2 regions of the Caballeronia sp. LZ019 genome follow, and region 2 is predicted to be linked to the other one. Evidence: riboswitches for the same ligand, from Rfam matches in the RefSeq annotation. Region 2 holds a riboswitch; the other holds the start of a gene.

Region 1 (7,975 bases), on a different contig from region 2:
TTACTTCGTCGGTGCCGAGCAGGGCGCCACATCGATTCTGTCGGGCACCTACGTCCACGAGTTCGTTCACGACGGCCGGCATTTGCTTGGCTTTCCGTGCCACTGAGGACGCACCATGATTCGCAGTCTGTTGATACGCGGCATGATCGCGGGACTCGTCGCGGGCCTGCTCGGCTTCGCCTTTGCAAAGACGGTCGGTGAAGCATCGGTCGAGCGGGCCATCGCTTTCGAAGCACAGCACGAGCACGCGCATGAAGGGCATGAAGGGCATGAAAGCGCGGCGCATGCACATGAACACGAAGGCGGCGAAGAAATCGTTAGCCGAGAGACTCAGGCAGGCCTGGGTTTGCTGACCGGCATCGCGGTATTCGCCACGGCGCTCGGCGGCATTTTCTCGCTTGTCTTTGCGGTGGCCTACGGGCGGCTCGGCGCTTTTCACGCGCGCGGCTTGGCGGCATTGCTTGCGACGTTCGGTTTCGTGAGCGTGACTATCACGCCGTTTCTGATGTATCCGCCGAATCCGCCCGCCGTCGGCAATCCGGAAACCATTGGGGCGCGCACTGCATTGTTCTTCGGCATGCTAGCGATCTCCATTGCAGCGGCGGTATTCGCGGTGTGGCTGCAAAGGCGCCTGCATAAGAGTCAGGGCAACTGGAACGCGACGGTCATCGCCGGTGCTGCATATATCGCGTTGATGGTGCTTGCGCAATTCGTCCTTCCTCGCGTCGATGAAGTACCCGCCGGTTTCTCCGCATCGCTGCTATGGAATTTCCGGCTTGCCGCTATCGGCATTCAGGCGATCATCTGGACGGCGCTCGGTCTGGTCTTCGGCGCACTTGCCGCGCGTGAACTGGAACGTCCCGCGCTGCGAAGAATGGCTGCGGCCTGAGAGATTCTCACGCCGACATCGATGCACGTCTGTTGGGCAATTCGTCGAGAAGCGCCAGTTTCGCGGCATCGTCCATTGCTCTGAAGGCTTTGATTTCTTCGCGGCTTCTGAAGCATCCCGCGCACAGTCCGTGTGCGGGATCGATTTTGCATACGCCGGTGCAAGGCGAACCAATGGGTTCTTGCGCTTTCGCGCGTTCGATCGTGAATGCGAGGTCCAATGTCGTCGTCATAGTGTTTCGCCGCGAAAAATCGCGGCGGTTGCCGCCGGGTTCGACGGCCAATAAGCGTGCATGTAAGTTGCCGTGATGCGGCCGTGCCGATATACCGCTTCGCCCGTCGCGCCCGTCGTTGCGTGTGCCGCGATGAGTTGCGGCTGCATCGCGGTATCGAGCGTGGAGTAGTGGAACGTATGGCCGGTGAGTGCGCCGTGTGCGGTGTCGAGACGCTGCATCGCAAGGCGCGATAGGCGCCGCTGCATGGAAGCATCGCCGGGCAGCAAGCCGAGCATCGCGTGCTGCTTGCCATCGATATCGGTTAGCGTGTCGAGCAGATAAAGCATGCCGCCGCATTCCGCCAAGACGGGGCGCTCGCGCGCGACGTGTTCCCTGATCGATGCTTGCGTGCGTGCATTCGATGCCAGCGCGGCTGCGTGCAGTTCGGGGTAGCCGCCGGGAAGATAGAGCGCATCGGTATCGGCGGGCAAGGGTTCGTCGGCGAGCGGCGAAAACGTGACGACAGTCGCGCCCATCGCGATCAGCAAGTCGATGTTCGCCGGATAGACGAAAGAAAACGCGGTATCGCGCGCAATCGCGATGCGTATGCCTTCGAGCAAACGCGGCGGCGCCGCAAGCGTCGCATCTTCGAACGCCACATGCGGTGGCAGATCGCGAAGCGCCGTTGATGCGATGGCATCGGCAGCGCGGTCGAGGCGCGCATCGAGGTTCGCGATTTCCTGCGCCTGCGTCAGGCCGAGATGACGCTCAGGCAGCCCGATGTCTTCGGCGTTGGAAAGATGCCCGCAATAGTGCAGTCCTTCGGGAATGGCTTCCGACAACATTTGCGCATGACGCGCCGATGCCACGCGATTGGCGAGCACGCCATGAAACGGCACATCCGTGCGATAACGCGCAAGCCCGAGCGCCACCGCGCCGAAAGTCTGCGCCATGCCATGTGCGCCGATCACGGCCAGCACGGGCACGTTGAACGCGGCGGCAAGATCGGCGCTGCTGGGCGTGCCATCAAACAGGCCCATCACGCCTTCGATAAGAATAAGATCGGCTTCACGCGCCGCTTGTGCAAGCATCGCGCGGCATGCATCGAGGCCGACCATCGACAGATGCAGCGAATAAACGGGCGAACCGCATGCCCGTTCGAGAATCATCGGATCGAGAAAATCAGGCCCCGTCTTGAAGACGCGCACGCGCCGGCCTTGCCGCGCATGATGACGGGCAAGCGCAGCCGTCACGGTGGTCTTGCCCTGATGCGAGGCGCTTGCGCCGATGAAAAGTGCAGGGCAGCGCGCCATCAGAATTCGACGCCCCGTTGCGCTTTGACGCCTTGCTCACGGTATGGATGCTTCACGAGCCGCATTTCGGTGACGAGATCGGCAATGTCGACGAGCGCCTCCGGCGCATGACGGCCTGTTACGACCACATGAAGCATCGCGGGTCGGCCCTTCAGAGCATCGAGCACTTCATCGAGCGGAAGATACTCGTACTTGAGCACGGTGTTGAGTTCATCCAGCACAACCATCTGATATTCACCGCTTTCGATCATGCGGCGCGCTTCGTTCCATCCCTTGCGCGCGGTCGCCATATCGGCTTCGCGATTCTGGGTGTTCCACGTATAGCCATCGCCCATCGTGACGAAATCGCAGTTCGCTGCCGCGCCGAGAAAATCCCGTTCGGACGTATGCAACGCGCCCTTGATGAACTGCACGACGCCGAGCTTCATGCCGTGGCCGAGCACGCGCACCGCCATGCCGAACGCGGCTGTGGTCTTGCCCTTGCCATTGCCGGTATTCACGATCAACAGGCCCTTCTCGTGATCGGCGGCGGCCTGCTTCTTTTCATGGCCTTCCTTGCGACGCTGCGTCATCCGCAAATGCGATTCGGTGTCGGTTTTCATGGGGCGTTCTTGTCTGATGGCGCGTTCTTCATTGCGATCGCGACGGTCACGCCGCCGACGATGGTCTTTCCGAGTGCGAGCCGTCCGCCGCCGCTCGCCAATATGGCGCAAGGCTCGCACACGCCGTCGACATTCATGTGCCTGGCGGCTTGGCGAGAGTAATTCACCGGCGCTATAGCAATTTCTTCCGCGTTAAAAAAATGCAAAGCCAAACGATGACGCTCGCAAAACGCCAGCAGGCCAGCTTCGCATTCTTTAGCGTCGATGCTTGCGGCCAAGGCGATTTCATCGAATGAAAGCGCGGCTTCGTCGAGCGCCGTGCGTACGGCATGCTCGATGGCGTCTGCGCTCGCGCCTCGCCTGCAACCGATGCCGACTGCAAGATGGCGCCGGGTCGCGCTAATGGTCATCATCGAAAAGAAAATGGCGGCTTGCGCCGTGCATGCGTCCCTCGCGGATGCGCGGCGTTCGGCGAAGCGCGCCGCATGAAATCACGCAATGCGCTTCGTCCCCTGCGCTGGCCGGTATCCGGGCTTGCGACCTCATCGTGCGGCCTTCCCGCCTGCGCGGCAGTGGCATTTGAGCACCGTGCGCGGCATTGCATGGCACAAGCCGCCGGTCGCGTACCGTTGCGGGGACAGCACAGGCTGGCGCGTGATTCGTCCAGAAACACGGCTTCCTGTTTCCCGTTTAACTGCGCGTTGCGTTCGAACGCGCGAGCACCAGTCGCGGGCCAAAGATACCATAGGCGCTTCTTTAAGGCGCGTGTTTCCTTGACGCTCGTGTCCGCTAAGCCTAGACTTTCACGCAGTCTGGTGCTCGTGCGCGAGCTTCTTTTCGCGCACAGTCAAACGGGAAGCAGGGAGCGCTTAGCCATTTCATGCGTATGGCGTGCGCCAACCTGCGCTGCCCCCGCAACGGTAAGCGACTGGCGGTATCGGTATTGACGATACCGCGCATTGCGCTAAACGCCACTGCCAACGGCAGGAAGGCGGCGTAATGAGTCGCAAGCCCGGATACCGGCCAGACTTTCGCCAGGACCCATGCCGCGGGGATGCGGCTCGGTTCATGATCACGAAGCCGTGCGCCTTTCCCGTTCCATCCGCATTCGATGCCTCGAGCGGCGCCGCGCACGCACACACGCCACGGAGCAACAATGCAAACCCGCAAGATTCCCGTCACCGTCGTGACCGGCTTTCTCGGCAGCGGCAAGACTACCTTGATGCGCCATATCATGTCGAATGCGCAGGGCTTGCGCCTGGCGGTGATCGTCAATGAGTTCGGCGAGCTCGGTATCGACGGCGAGATTCTGAAAGGCTGCGGCATCGGTTGCGATGACGAAGCGGCGTCTGCCGACCGCAATCTCTATGAGCTTGCGAACGGTTGTTTGTGCTGCACGGTGCAGGAAGAGTTCTACCCCGTGATGGAGCAATTGCTGGAACGGCGAGACCGCATCGACCATGTGCTGATCGAAACGTCCGGTCTTGCGTTGCCGAAGCCACTCGTGCAGGCGTTCAACTGGCCGTCCATCAAGAATGCGTTTACCGTCGATGCCGTCATCACCGTCGTCGATGGTCCCGCTGCTGCAAGCGGACAGTTCGCGGCGAATCCCGCTGCAGTCGATGCACAGCGCAAGGCCGATCCGAATCTGGACCATGAATCGCCACTGCATGAATTGTTCGAGGATCAGCTTTCATCGGCCGATCTGGTGATCGTGAACAAGACGGACCTGATGGACGCTGATGCGTTCCACAAAGTCGAAACACTCATACGTCCCGAGATTCCGCCGCAAGTGAAGATCGTCCCTGCACAAATGGGCCGGCTCGATCTGCATGCATTGCTTGGCTTGCAATCGGCATCGGAAGAGTCGATTCATCTGCGGAACGATCACCATGGCTCAGTCGATGACGAAGGCCACGCGGATCATCACCATGACGAGTTCGATTCTGTCGTGGTTAAAGCGCGCATCGAGTCGCGCGAGCAGGCGATCGCTGCGTTGCAGACGCTCGTCGAGCAACATACCATTTATCGTGTAAAGGGCTTTGCGGCACTCCCCGGCGCTGCGATGCGTCTCGTCGTGCAAGGCGTGGGGCGTCGTTTCGACAGTTACTTCGATCGACGCTGGTCCGAAGGCGAAGCGGCGAGCCGTTTCGTGCTGATCGGCGAAGACCTCGATCAGCAGGCGCTTCAGGCCGCGTTCGACGCCGCGCTCGGTAATTCGCTCGTGCAGGCCTGACACGATGCATCTGCTACGCACGACGCCCGGCGGCTTCGTCGACGATGCCGCGGGCGTCATACGCATCGAACAGACGCGCGCGCCGATCGTCGTTCTGAGTTCCGCTGACACGACGCTCGCGCTGCTGGCCAGCGTGTTTCCGCGCCTTGAAGCCGGCTTTCCCGAAGTGCGGCTCGCTAATCAGTCGTTCTTGCGCCAGCCCGCATCGGTCGACTTTTATATCGACGATGTCGTGCGTCATGCGAAAGTGGTCATCGTCGATCACCTGGGCGGCGAATCGTACTGGCCTTATGGGATCGAGCGGCTGGTAACGCTTGCGAGAAGCGAGAAGCAAGTGCTCGCAATGTTCTCGGGCGATCTCACCGAAGACCCGAATCTGATCGCCAAGAGCACGGCCGATGCCGCGTTCTGCCGTGTGTTGTCGCGTTATTTGCGGGAAGGCGGTGCGCGCAACGCAGAGGCATTTTTGCGCGCGATCGCTCTTCATGCGCTCGGCTTCGGACGCGAGCCGCAGCCGCCGTGTCCATTGCCTCCTGTCGCGATCTATCATCCCGAGCGCGATATCGCCGTGATCGACGACTGGCGCGCGCGATGGACCGAAGGCGCGCCCGTCGTCGCGGTGCTGTTTTATCGCGCGCATCTGCAGGCGGGAAATACTGCAGTATTCGATGCGCTAGTCGAATCGCTCGAGAAAGAAGGCCTTAATCCGCTGCCGATTGCCATTTCATCGCTTAAGGAAAGCGTCAGCCGTGAAGTGGTTGCACGCTTGTGTGCGGAGCATCATGCGTCGCTCGTGCTGAATACCACGGCGTTCGCTGCAGGCGTCATCGGCGAAAGCGAAGCATTCGAAGTTGCGGGCGATGCGCCCGTGCTGCAGGTAATTCTGAGCGGGGGCAATCGCGACGACTGGCTAAAGGACAATCAGGGCCTTAATTCACGCGATGTCGCAATGCATATCGCCTTGCCCGAAGTCGATGGCCGCATCATCACGCGCGCAGTAAGTTTCAAAGGGCTCGCGTATCACTGTCCGCATACGCAAGTGGACGTTGTGCGCTATCAAGCCGATGCAGAGCGCGTGCGCTTCGTCGCGGAACTCAGTCGGCGCTGGTGCGCGCTGCGGCACAAACCCAATGCGGCCAAACGCATCGCGCTCGTGCTAGCGAATTATCCGGCGAGCGAAGGGCGCATTGGCAATGGTGTGGGTCTCGATACGCCGGCATCGGCCATCAATATTCTGTCGATGCTCGCGCGCGAAGGCTATCGCGTCGGCAATATCCCCGAGAACGGCGATGCGCTCATCGCAGCGTTGACGCAAGGTGTCACGAACGATCCCGTCGTGCGCGATCTCCGGCCCGCGCTGCAAAGCCTGTCGCTCGAAGAATATCGCGCAGCGTATGACGCGCTGCCCGCCGATGCGCGCGCGGCGCTGGAAGCGACATGGGGAGCACCCGAAGACGACCCGACGATAAGACGCGGCCGCTTCATGATCGCAGGCTTTCGTTGCGGCGAAGTTTTCGTCGGCATTCAGCCTTCGCGTTCGCGTGAACGAAGCGACTACGCGAGCTATCACGACGCCGACCTCGTCCCGCCGCATTCGTATCTGGCGTTCTATTTCTGGCTGCGCTTGCGTTTCAGTGTCGATGCCATCGTGCATGTCGGAAAGCACGGCAATCTCGAATGGCTACCGGGCAAGAGCGTGGCATTGTCCGCATTGTGCTGGCCCGACCTGATTCTCGGCCCGATGCCGCATCTCTATCCGTTCATCGTCAACGATCCGGGCGAGGGCAGTCAGGCGAAGCGGCGCGCGCAGGCGGTCATCATCGATCATCTGATGCCGCCGCTCACGCGTGCCGAGAACTACGGGCCATTGCAGGACCTCGAACGTCAAGTCGACGAATACTACGAAGCGTTGATGGTCGATGCGCGCCGTGCAAAGCTGTTGCGCAAGTCGATACTCGAAAGCATCGTCGAACACAGGCTGCATGAAGAACTCGGCCTCGATGCGCCGCGTGACATCGCCGGCGAAGATGCCTTGCTCACGCGGGCCGATGCCTATCTTTGCGAACTCAAGGAAGCGCAGATTCGCGACGGCCTGCATGTGTTCGGGGTATCGCCACAAGGCGCGCAGCGCCGCGATACGTTGCTTGCGTTAGGACGCTTTCCGGCAGGCGACGGGCAAGGTGCGAACGCGGGCCTCATCACCGCGCTCGCACGCGATCTGCAATTGGGCGATACCTTCGATCCGCTCGACGCCGACTGGTCCGCATCATGGAGCGGCCCCCGCCCTGAAGCATTACAAGCGGTGAGTACTGCACCGTGGCGTCATGAGGGAGACACGCGCGAGCGCCTCGAATGTCTCGCGATGCAACTGCTCGAAGACGATGCGCAAGTGCCCGGTCCACAAACGAGGCTGGTGCTCGAACGGCTGAAAGGCGATGTTCTGCCGCGCCTGGATTCGTGCGGACCACAAGAACTCATGCAACTCAAACGCGGTCTCGAAGGGCGCTTCGTGCCGCCGGGACCGAGCGGCTCGCCATCGCGCGGCAGGCCCGACGTCCTGCCTACAGGTCGCAATTTCTATTCGGTCGATACGCGTGCCTTGCCGACGCAAGCCGCATGGTCGCTCGGGCTCAAGTCCGCGAACATGCTGGTTGAACGACACGTGCAGGACCACGGCGACTATCCGCGTGCCATCGGCTTGTCGGTGTGGGGCACCGCGAC
Region 2 (7,975 bases):
GAGAACGTGTTCGCAGCCGAAGCGCCGCGCGTGCCGACGATATCGACCGAAGCCGTGCTCGCGGCCAACCCGGAAGCCATCGTCACCGCGACGCCCGGCGCCACGAAGCCGGATCGCGCGCTGCCGGCGCTGGATCGATGGAAGCGCTGGACGTCGATGACCGCGGTGGCGCGCGGCAATCTGTTCGGCATCGATGGCGACGTCATCAATCGACCGACGCCGCGCATCGCGCTCGGTGCGGCGGAGCTTTGTCGCGATCTGGATGTTGCGCGAAGGAAGCGCTGACGGCGACGCTCAGGCGTTCCATCGCACGACGATCCACCCCGCATCCATACGGCGAAGCCACACGATCCCTTCGAAATCGAGCGCCCACTGCAGCACGTTCGCATGGTCGAGCCGCAGCAAGCGCGCCGCGAGAACACGCATGACGCCCGCATGGGCGACGACGTGCATGGTGCGCGAAGCATCGGCGGATGCGTCGTCGAACCAGTCGGTCACGCGCGCGCTGAACTGCGCGAGACTTTCGCCGCCATGCGGACGCGCATGTTCGAGATCGGCGGCCCACGCATCGATCATCGCGCGATCGATGTCGTTCCACGCGCAGCCTTCCCACGCGCCGAAATGCATCTCGGCGAGACGCGCATCGATGCTGGCCGATCCGAGCGCATGCGCCAGCGACGCGCATCGGCGCAACGGACTCGAATGCCATCCGTCGATGCAATCGGGCACGTTCAGCGCACGCATCCGCGCAAGCAAGCCGCCCGCCGTTTCGTTCGCATCGCGAAGAAGCGGCGCGTCGGTCTGGCCGTAGCACACGCCCGCGTCGATATCGACAGCGGGATGACGTATCAGTACGAGATCCATGCGAGCCCGATGAGATAGATCGCGATTTCGAACACCTGCTGCGCGAAGCCCAGGCAATCGCCCGTATAGCCGCCGATGCGCCGCACGAAGTAGCGTCCTGCGATGAAACGTATCGATGCGAGAGCGACGATCGTCAGGAAGGCGAACTTCCAGCCGAACGTGAAAAGCCACGGCAAGCCGAACGCCATTGCCAGCGCGAACGGCATCGCGCTCATGCGCTGCGCGACCGGCTTCGCCTTGCCTTCGGCGCGCACGTAGTCGAGCGTCACGAGATAGCTGATCGCGAACGCGCGGCTCGCGGCATGCGCGGCGACCATCAGCGTCGCGGCGCGCATCGGCGGCAAGGCGGCCAGCGCCTGCCACTTGAGCGCCAGCGCGATGACGAGCGCAATCGCCCCAAACGCGCCGATGCGCGAATCGTGCATGATGCGCAACACGTCGTCGCGCGTGTAGCCGCCGCCGAAGGCATCGGCGCAATCGGCGAGGCCGTCTTCGTGGAACGCGCCGGTCAGCACGAGCGTCGTGGCCATCGACAGCAACACCGCCACGCCCGCCGGAAACACGTGCAGCGCCGCGAGATAAACGAGGGCCGCGACCCCGCCGACCATCGCGCCGACGAGCGGAAAGTAGCGCGCCGCCGCGTTCAGATAACCGGGATCGAACCCGACCCAGCGTGGCACCGGCACGCGTGTGAAGTAGCCGAGCGCGGTGAAGAAGTAGCGCAGCTCGTCGAGCGCGCGGCTCATGGCTGCGCGTCTTGCTTGTTCGATACGCCCGCCGAATCGAAGCTCGCCATCTCGTCAACGAACGCGACGGCCGCGCGCAGGATCGGCAACGCGAGCGCCGCGCCCGTGCCTTCGCCGAGACGCAGGTCGAGTTGCAGGAGCGGCGCGGCACTGAAATGCGCCAGCATGCGCCGATGCCCCGCCTCGTCCGATGCGTGCGCGAACACGCAATAGTCGAGCACCTCCGGCGCGATCTTCGACGCGACGAGCAGCGCCGAACTCGCGATGAAGCCGTCGACGAGCACCGTCATGCGCGCCTCGGCTGCAGCGAGATACGCGCCCGTCATCATCGCAATCTCGAAGCCGCCGAAAGTGGCGAGCGTATCGATCGCATCGCCGCTCGATTCGCGCGACGCGAGCGCGCGGGCCAGCACGTCGCGTTTATGCGCGAGCCCTCGATCGTCGAGACCGGTGCCGCGTCCGACGCAATCGTCGATCGGCAACGCGCACAACCGGCTCATCAGGCACGCCGCCGCCGATGTATTCGCGATGCCCATCTCGCCGAAGCCGATCACGTTCGTGCCGAGCGACGCGTGATGCCGCACGCGCGCCGCGCCCCGCGCGATGCCTTCCAGCGCCGTGTCGCGCGACATCGCCGCTTCGCGTGCGAAGTTGCGGGTGCCGGGGCCGAGCGACAATCGTTCGTATCCCTGATCGATGGGTATCGGCGTCGCAACGCCCGCATCGACGATTTCGAGCGTCATGCCGACGGAACGCGAGAGCGCATTGATCGCCGCGCCTCCGCTCAGAAAATTCGCGACCATCTGCGCCGTCACTTCCTGCGGATACGGACTCACGCCTTCCGCCGCGATGCCGTGATCGCCCGCGAAGACGATCATCGCGGGACGTTCGACGCGCGGCTTCGTCGCGCCCTGTATCAGGCCCATCTGCAGCGCCAGCGATTCGAGCCGCCCCAGGCTGCCCGGCGGCTTCGTCTTCATGTCGATGATGCGGCGCAGGTCGGCTTCGATGGCGCGATCGAGCGCGCGGGGCATCGGTATGGACATGGGCTGTTCCTTGGTGAAATGATCAAATGGGAAAGCGAGGCACGAGCGCCTCATGCCCGCCATCGCGGATCAGCACGAGCGGATAGCCGAACGCGGCGCTCGCGCGCTCGGCCGTCAGGACATCGGCGACGCGGCCCGCATACGCGCCACCCTTGCCGTCGAGCAACAGCGCATGCGTGGCGAAACGGCGCGCGAGGTTCAGATCGTGGCACGAGAGCACGACCGCGCGGCGTTCATCGCGTGCGGCTTTCGCGAGCGCATGCAGGCAATCGATCTGATGATGCAGGTCCAGATGCGCGAGCGGTTCGTCGAGCAAAAGCAGCGGCGCGTGCTGACACAGCACGGCGGCGAGCGCGACGCGCTGCCGTTCGCCGCCCGACAGCGTCAGCACGTCGCGCGATGCGAATGCGGCGAGGCCGAGCGCATCGAGCGCGGCGTGGGCGGCGGCGCGGTCGTCGTCGCTTTCCCAGCCCCAGCCGGTGAGATACGGAAAACGGTTGAGCAGCACGGTGTCGAGCACAGTCGCGCTGAACGCGTCGTGCGTGCTTTGCGGCATCAGCGCGCGATGCCGTGCGAGGTCCGCCGCGCGCCATTGTTTGAGTGCGCGGCCATCGAGCGATACGCCGCCCGCCGCCGGTTTCGCGAGTCCCGCGAGCACGCCGATGAGCGTCGTCTTGCCCGCGCCGTTCGGCCCCGCGATGCACCACACTTCGCCCGCCGCGATGGTCGCGCTCAGTTCATCGACCAGTGTGCGGTCGCCAGCGCGGAGCGTGAGCTTGTCGATGCGGAGCGTGTTCATCGCGGGCGGCGCAAGAGCATCCACAGGAACATCGGCACGCCGACGAGCGCCGTCACCACGCCCACCGGCAACTGCCCCGGCGCGATGACGGTGCGCGCGGCGAGATCGGCGCTCATCACGGCGAGCCCACCGGCCAGCGGCGCGGCGGGCACGAGCATGCGCTGATCGTTGCCGCATGCAAGCCGCAAGAGATGCGGCACGACGAGCCCGACGAAGCCGATGGTCCCCGCCGTCGTCACTGCGGCCGCGGCCGCAAGCGACGCCACGAGATACACGCGCAGGCGCAATCGTTCGACGGGCACGCCGAGCGCGCGCGCGGCCGCATCGCCACGCAGCAGCACGTTCAGTTGCGGCGCGACGGGCACGATCGTGGCAAGCGCCACGACGAGCGCGATCATCGCGGGCCAGGGCGTGGCTGCGCCGTTGAGGTCGCCGGTGAGCCAGAAAAGCATGCCGCGCAGCCGGTTCTCCGGCGCAACGCTGAGTATCAGCGTGATGAGCGCGCCCCATCCCGCCGCGATCACCACGCCGGTCAGCAACAGCCTCGGTGATGCGTCCTGCTCGCCGTGCCACAGATGCCTGCGCGCAAGGCCGAGCACCAGCACGATCGACACGAACGCGCCGATGCACGCGGCAAGGTCGACGCCCCACCACGGCATCGACGCGAGCATCGCGGCAAGCGCGAAGGTCGCCGCGCCGCCGGATACGCCGAGCACGTACGGCTCCGCGAGCGGATTACGCAGCAGCACTTGCAGCAGCGCACCGGCGAGCGCCAGCAGCGCGCCCGATGCAAAGCCAGCCAAAGCGCGCGGCAAACGTAACGTAAGGACGATGTCATCGGCGATATCGGGCGTGGCGGAATGCGCGTGCAGCAGCGCGGCGATTGCACGCGACATCGGCAGATTCACGCTGCCGAGCGCAAGCGACGCCACGAGCATGACGAGCGCCATCGCGCCGAGCGCGAGCCAGATGACGGCGGCGCGGCTAGCGTTCATCGCGTCTCGATGACGGCGTCATGCTCACGACGGATGCCATCCGAGTGTGATATACGCGCCGCGTCGCGGCGTGTTGTACGAGTAAGCGAGTTCATAGTCCCGGTCGAACAGATTGTCGATGCGCGCGCTCACGTACCACGACTTCGTGATGTCATAGCGCGCGGACAGATTGACCACGCCGTAGCCTGCAAGCGTCGAATCGTAATCGCTGCGCGCGCCGCTCACGATCCACTCGCCGCCCACGCGCCATCGTCCGATCGATCGATGCGCCGACAGCGATGCGAAGCGCCGCGCACGTCGCGTCAGCTCTTCGTGATTCGTCTCGTCAACGGGATTCTGGAACGTGACACCGGCGCGTAGATCCGTTGCGCCCACATGCCCCGCCCACGATCCCTCGACGCCCTGCACTTTCGCGCGCCCCACGTTCTGCGCGATATAGAAGCCGCTGCCATCCGATACGTAATCGATCAGATTCGAATAGCGCGTCTGGAATGCCGTCACGCGCAGCACGCCCACTTTGTCCGATGCGTACTGCAACGCCGCTTCGACCGAATGGCTGCGCTCCGGTTGAATCGACGCATTGCCGCTGAACGGATAGTAGAGGTCATCGAAGCTCGGGGCGCGGAACGACACCGCATAGCTCGCGCTCGCGCGCCAGTGGGCATCGAACCTGTAGGCGTAGCCGAGATAGTAGCTGTTCGCGCCGCCGAAATCGGAATACTGGTCGTGACGCACGTTCGCCTGAACCTCGCTCGAGCCGAAGCGCCCCACGTAACCCGCGAACACCGAATTCACGTGACGGTCCGGCGCGCTCAGCTGATCCGAATCGAGCGATTGATCGAGATGCTCGTAGCCGAACAGCAGCTTGTGGGCATCGGCGAGCCTGAAGTCGTTCTGCCAGAGGTACTGATGCGTCTCCGAGTTGAATCGGCTCGTATAGACGCCGTTCTGCTCGATGTTCGCGCGGTCCTGCCCCTGCGCCATCGTGAAGTGCGTGGTCCAGCGGTCGGTCAGCTTGCCGTTCGCGAACACCGACGCCGAGCGCACGCGGTCGTGCGTCTTGTTGATGTCGGTCGGCGAGCCGTAGGCATCGTCGAAGCTGTCGACGCCGTTCGCTTGCAAAAAGCGCACGCCCGCGTCCCACTTGTCGGTGAACTTGTGGCGCAGCGTCGCCGCGACGCTTTCGTTGAGATAGCCGTTCGCGTTCGGGTTGGCATTGGGCGCAAGCGCGGGATCGATCGACGAGAAGCCGTCGGTCTTTTCGCGGGACACGTTGAGGCTGAACGTGGTGCGGCCATCGGCGTCGAGCGCGCCGTCGACGCCCGCCGACTGACGCTGCGTGTGATAGCTGCCGTACTCGGCTTCGAAGTGGAAGCGCGGCGGGTGTGCATCGCCCTCTTTCGTGAAGATCTGCACGACGCCGCCGATCGCATTCGATCCATACAGCGCCGATACATTGCCGTTCACGACTTCGACGCGATCGGTCTGATCGAGCATTAGCTGCGACAACTGCGCCGCGCCGAGCGATACCGACTCCACGCGCACGCCGTCGATCAGCACGAGCGATTGCGACGACGCCGCGCCGCGTATGTACACGCCCGAATTCGCGCCTGGCCCGCCGTTGCGGGTGATCTGCACGCCGGGCGCGAGCGCGATGAGGCCGAGCACATCGTCGGCGTTGGTGTCGGCGATGTCCTGCTGGTCGAAGAGCGATGTCTGCGGAAGCGAATCGGCGAGCGGCTGCGGGCTGCGCGTCGCGGTCACGACGACGGGCGCGAGTGTTTGGGCGGCGGCATCGGCGGCATCGGCATGCGCGGATTGCACCGGCAGCACGCTGAACGCGGCGCACGCCGCAACGCAAACGGCGCGACGCCTCGTGCCGGACGGAGATGGAACCATGCGTGAAGACTTCCAGTTCGGGGCTGGCGCGTGCCCCGCTCCCCGCGAGGTCTGTGCGCGACGCGCGCGCCGGTCGTCATGACATGGACGCGCTGGACGATTGGCCGGTATCCGGGCTGGCGACGCTTCGTCCCGCCTTCCCGCGCATGGCGCGCAGTGGCGTCGACACGCTTCCTGCAGGGCGCACGCATGACGATGAACCATGCGATGCGACGCGAGAAACGTGCGAGGGACGACTTGCAACTTGCGTTGCGGTCGCTTACCGTTGCGGGGGCAGCACAGGTTGACGCGTCCCGGTCATGCGCCGTGGACTTCGCTCCCTGTTTCCCGTTTGACTGCATCCGCGAGAGAAGCGGACGCGAGCACCAAAAGTGCGGCAAGTTTAGGAGCGGGCATCGGGGCCGTCAAGAACGCGCGCCGTCCCAGCCGCTTGCAATCAACGCGCACGCTCGCTCTTTCCACACACGAATGCATGGCGATGCACGCATGTTCCGGGGTTGTTACGTCTCGAAACGAGACAATTATCGGACGCTGCTTTGAACCGCGCTAAAATGCCAGGTCTTTAGAGGACGCAGCACATGCTCAACGAACTCGAATCACTGTCAGGAAACATCGGCCGGCTGATCAAGATCAGCGAGCGCCACAATCAGGCGCGTCTCGCGCTGGAAGCGCAACTCGAACAATTGCGCGCCGACTACGCGGGCGTACAGGACGAACTCGTGCAGGTGCGAAGCGAGCGCGACGCATTGCAAGCCGAGCGTGACTCGCTCTCCGCGAAGATCGACGACGCTCAGGTGCGCTTGAACGCCATCCTCGAAAAACTGCCGCGCGGCAAGACGCAGCACGCGGAAAGCGACAATCAACTGGACCTTCTCAACGCCGAAGCCGAAAAGCACGCATCGCGCGGCGCGCAGCACGAACATGCGCATGCGGAAGAGATGCAGGGCGCTCACCATCACGGAGAGAAGGCATGACGACCACGCAGATCGAAGTATCCATCCTCGGGCAACCGTATCGCCTCGCGTGCTCGCCTGAAACGGAAGCCGCGTTGCGCGAAGCGGTCGCCCGCGTCGATGCGGAAATGAACAAGATCCGCAATGCAAGCAGCGTGCGCGGCACGGACCGCATCGCAGTGATGGCCGCGCTGTCGCTGGCGTCCGAATTGCTGCGTCTGCAGGAAAGCGTGCGTCACGGCGAGGCCTTCCCCGCCGAAGAAATTCGCCGCACGGTGCACTCGATGAACCAGCAGTTGGGCGCGGTCATCGCGCAGTACGAAGTGCAGTAAGTGCAGGTTATCTGCATGATGGGTTGATCTAATCACCCTCGCGGTGTCAATGAAAAAAAGATACCGCGCGATCGATGGCCGGGGGCTGCATAAGGCAAATGATTGGTGTAGAGTGATGTTTCCCTGCCTGGTGCGCCAAGGTCATATATTCCTTGAACCAATGTCACATTGGCACGGTTGCGGAACCTTGTAACACGGGCGCGCGCGTCACTTAGTCTGATGTACCCGAAGTGTTGCTTACCGCGACCAATCTTGAACCCAGGTTCAGGATGCCGGCCTAGCGGCTGAGGCGGGGACCTTACCCAGACGGCATCGGTTTTCACCGATGCCGTTTTCATTTG

What was found. Region 2 has a riboswitch for cobalamin ahead of P9255_RS22660 (TonB-dependent receptor domain-containing protein). Riboswitches for the same ligand answer to the same signal wherever they lie in the genome.
Region 1: it holds a riboswitch for cobalamin, as region 2 does, so the genes downstream of both, P9255_RS05765 (cobalamin biosynthesis protein) here and P9255_RS22660 (TonB-dependent receptor domain-containing protein) in region 2, are expected to answer to the same signal.

What each region holds. Positions count from the first base shown of each region.
Region 1 covers NZ_JARTVZ010000002.1:609,026-617,000, forward strand. Annotated here, with positions in the region: gene P9255_RS05740 (CbtB-domain containing protein) at 1-106, shown strand, start outside; gene P9255_RS05745 (CbtA family protein) at 116-889, shown strand; gene P9255_RS05750 (DUF1289 domain-containing protein) at 897-1,121, opposite strand; gene P9255_RS05755 (cobyrinate a,c-diamide synthase) at 1,118-2,416, opposite strand; gene cobO (cob(I)yrinic acid a,c-diamide adenosyltransferase) at 2,416-3,018, opposite strand; gene P9255_RS05765 (cobalamin biosynthesis protein) at 3,015-3,431, opposite strand; cobalamin riboswitch at 3,520-3,760, opposite strand; cobalamin riboswitch at 3,815-4,061, shown strand; gene cobW (cobalamin biosynthesis protein CobW) at 4,175-5,254, shown strand; gene cobN (cobaltochelatase subunit CobN) at 5,259-7,975, shown strand, end outside.
Region 2 covers NZ_JARTVZ010000005.1:1,966,607-1,974,581, reverse strand. Annotated here, with positions in the region: gene P9255_RS22690 (cobalamin-binding protein) at 1-285, shown strand, start outside; gene cobC (alpha-ribazole phosphatase family protein) at 295-864, opposite strand; gene P9255_RS22680 (adenosylcobinamide-GDP ribazoletransferase) at 849-1,610, opposite strand; gene cobT (nicotinate-nucleotide--dimethylbenzimidazole phosphoribosyltransferase) at 1,607-2,656, opposite strand; gene P9255_RS22670 (ABC transporter ATP-binding protein) at 2,679-3,455, opposite strand; gene P9255_RS22665 (iron ABC transporter permease) at 3,452-4,450, opposite strand; gene P9255_RS22660 (TonB-dependent receptor domain-containing protein) at 4,475-6,349, opposite strand; cobalamin riboswitch at 6,434-6,734, opposite strand; gene P9255_RS22655 (ATPase) at 6,928-7,323, shown strand; gene P9255_RS22650 (cell division protein ZapA) at 7,320-7,634, shown strand; RNA gene ssrS (6S RNA) at 7,752-7,934, shown strand.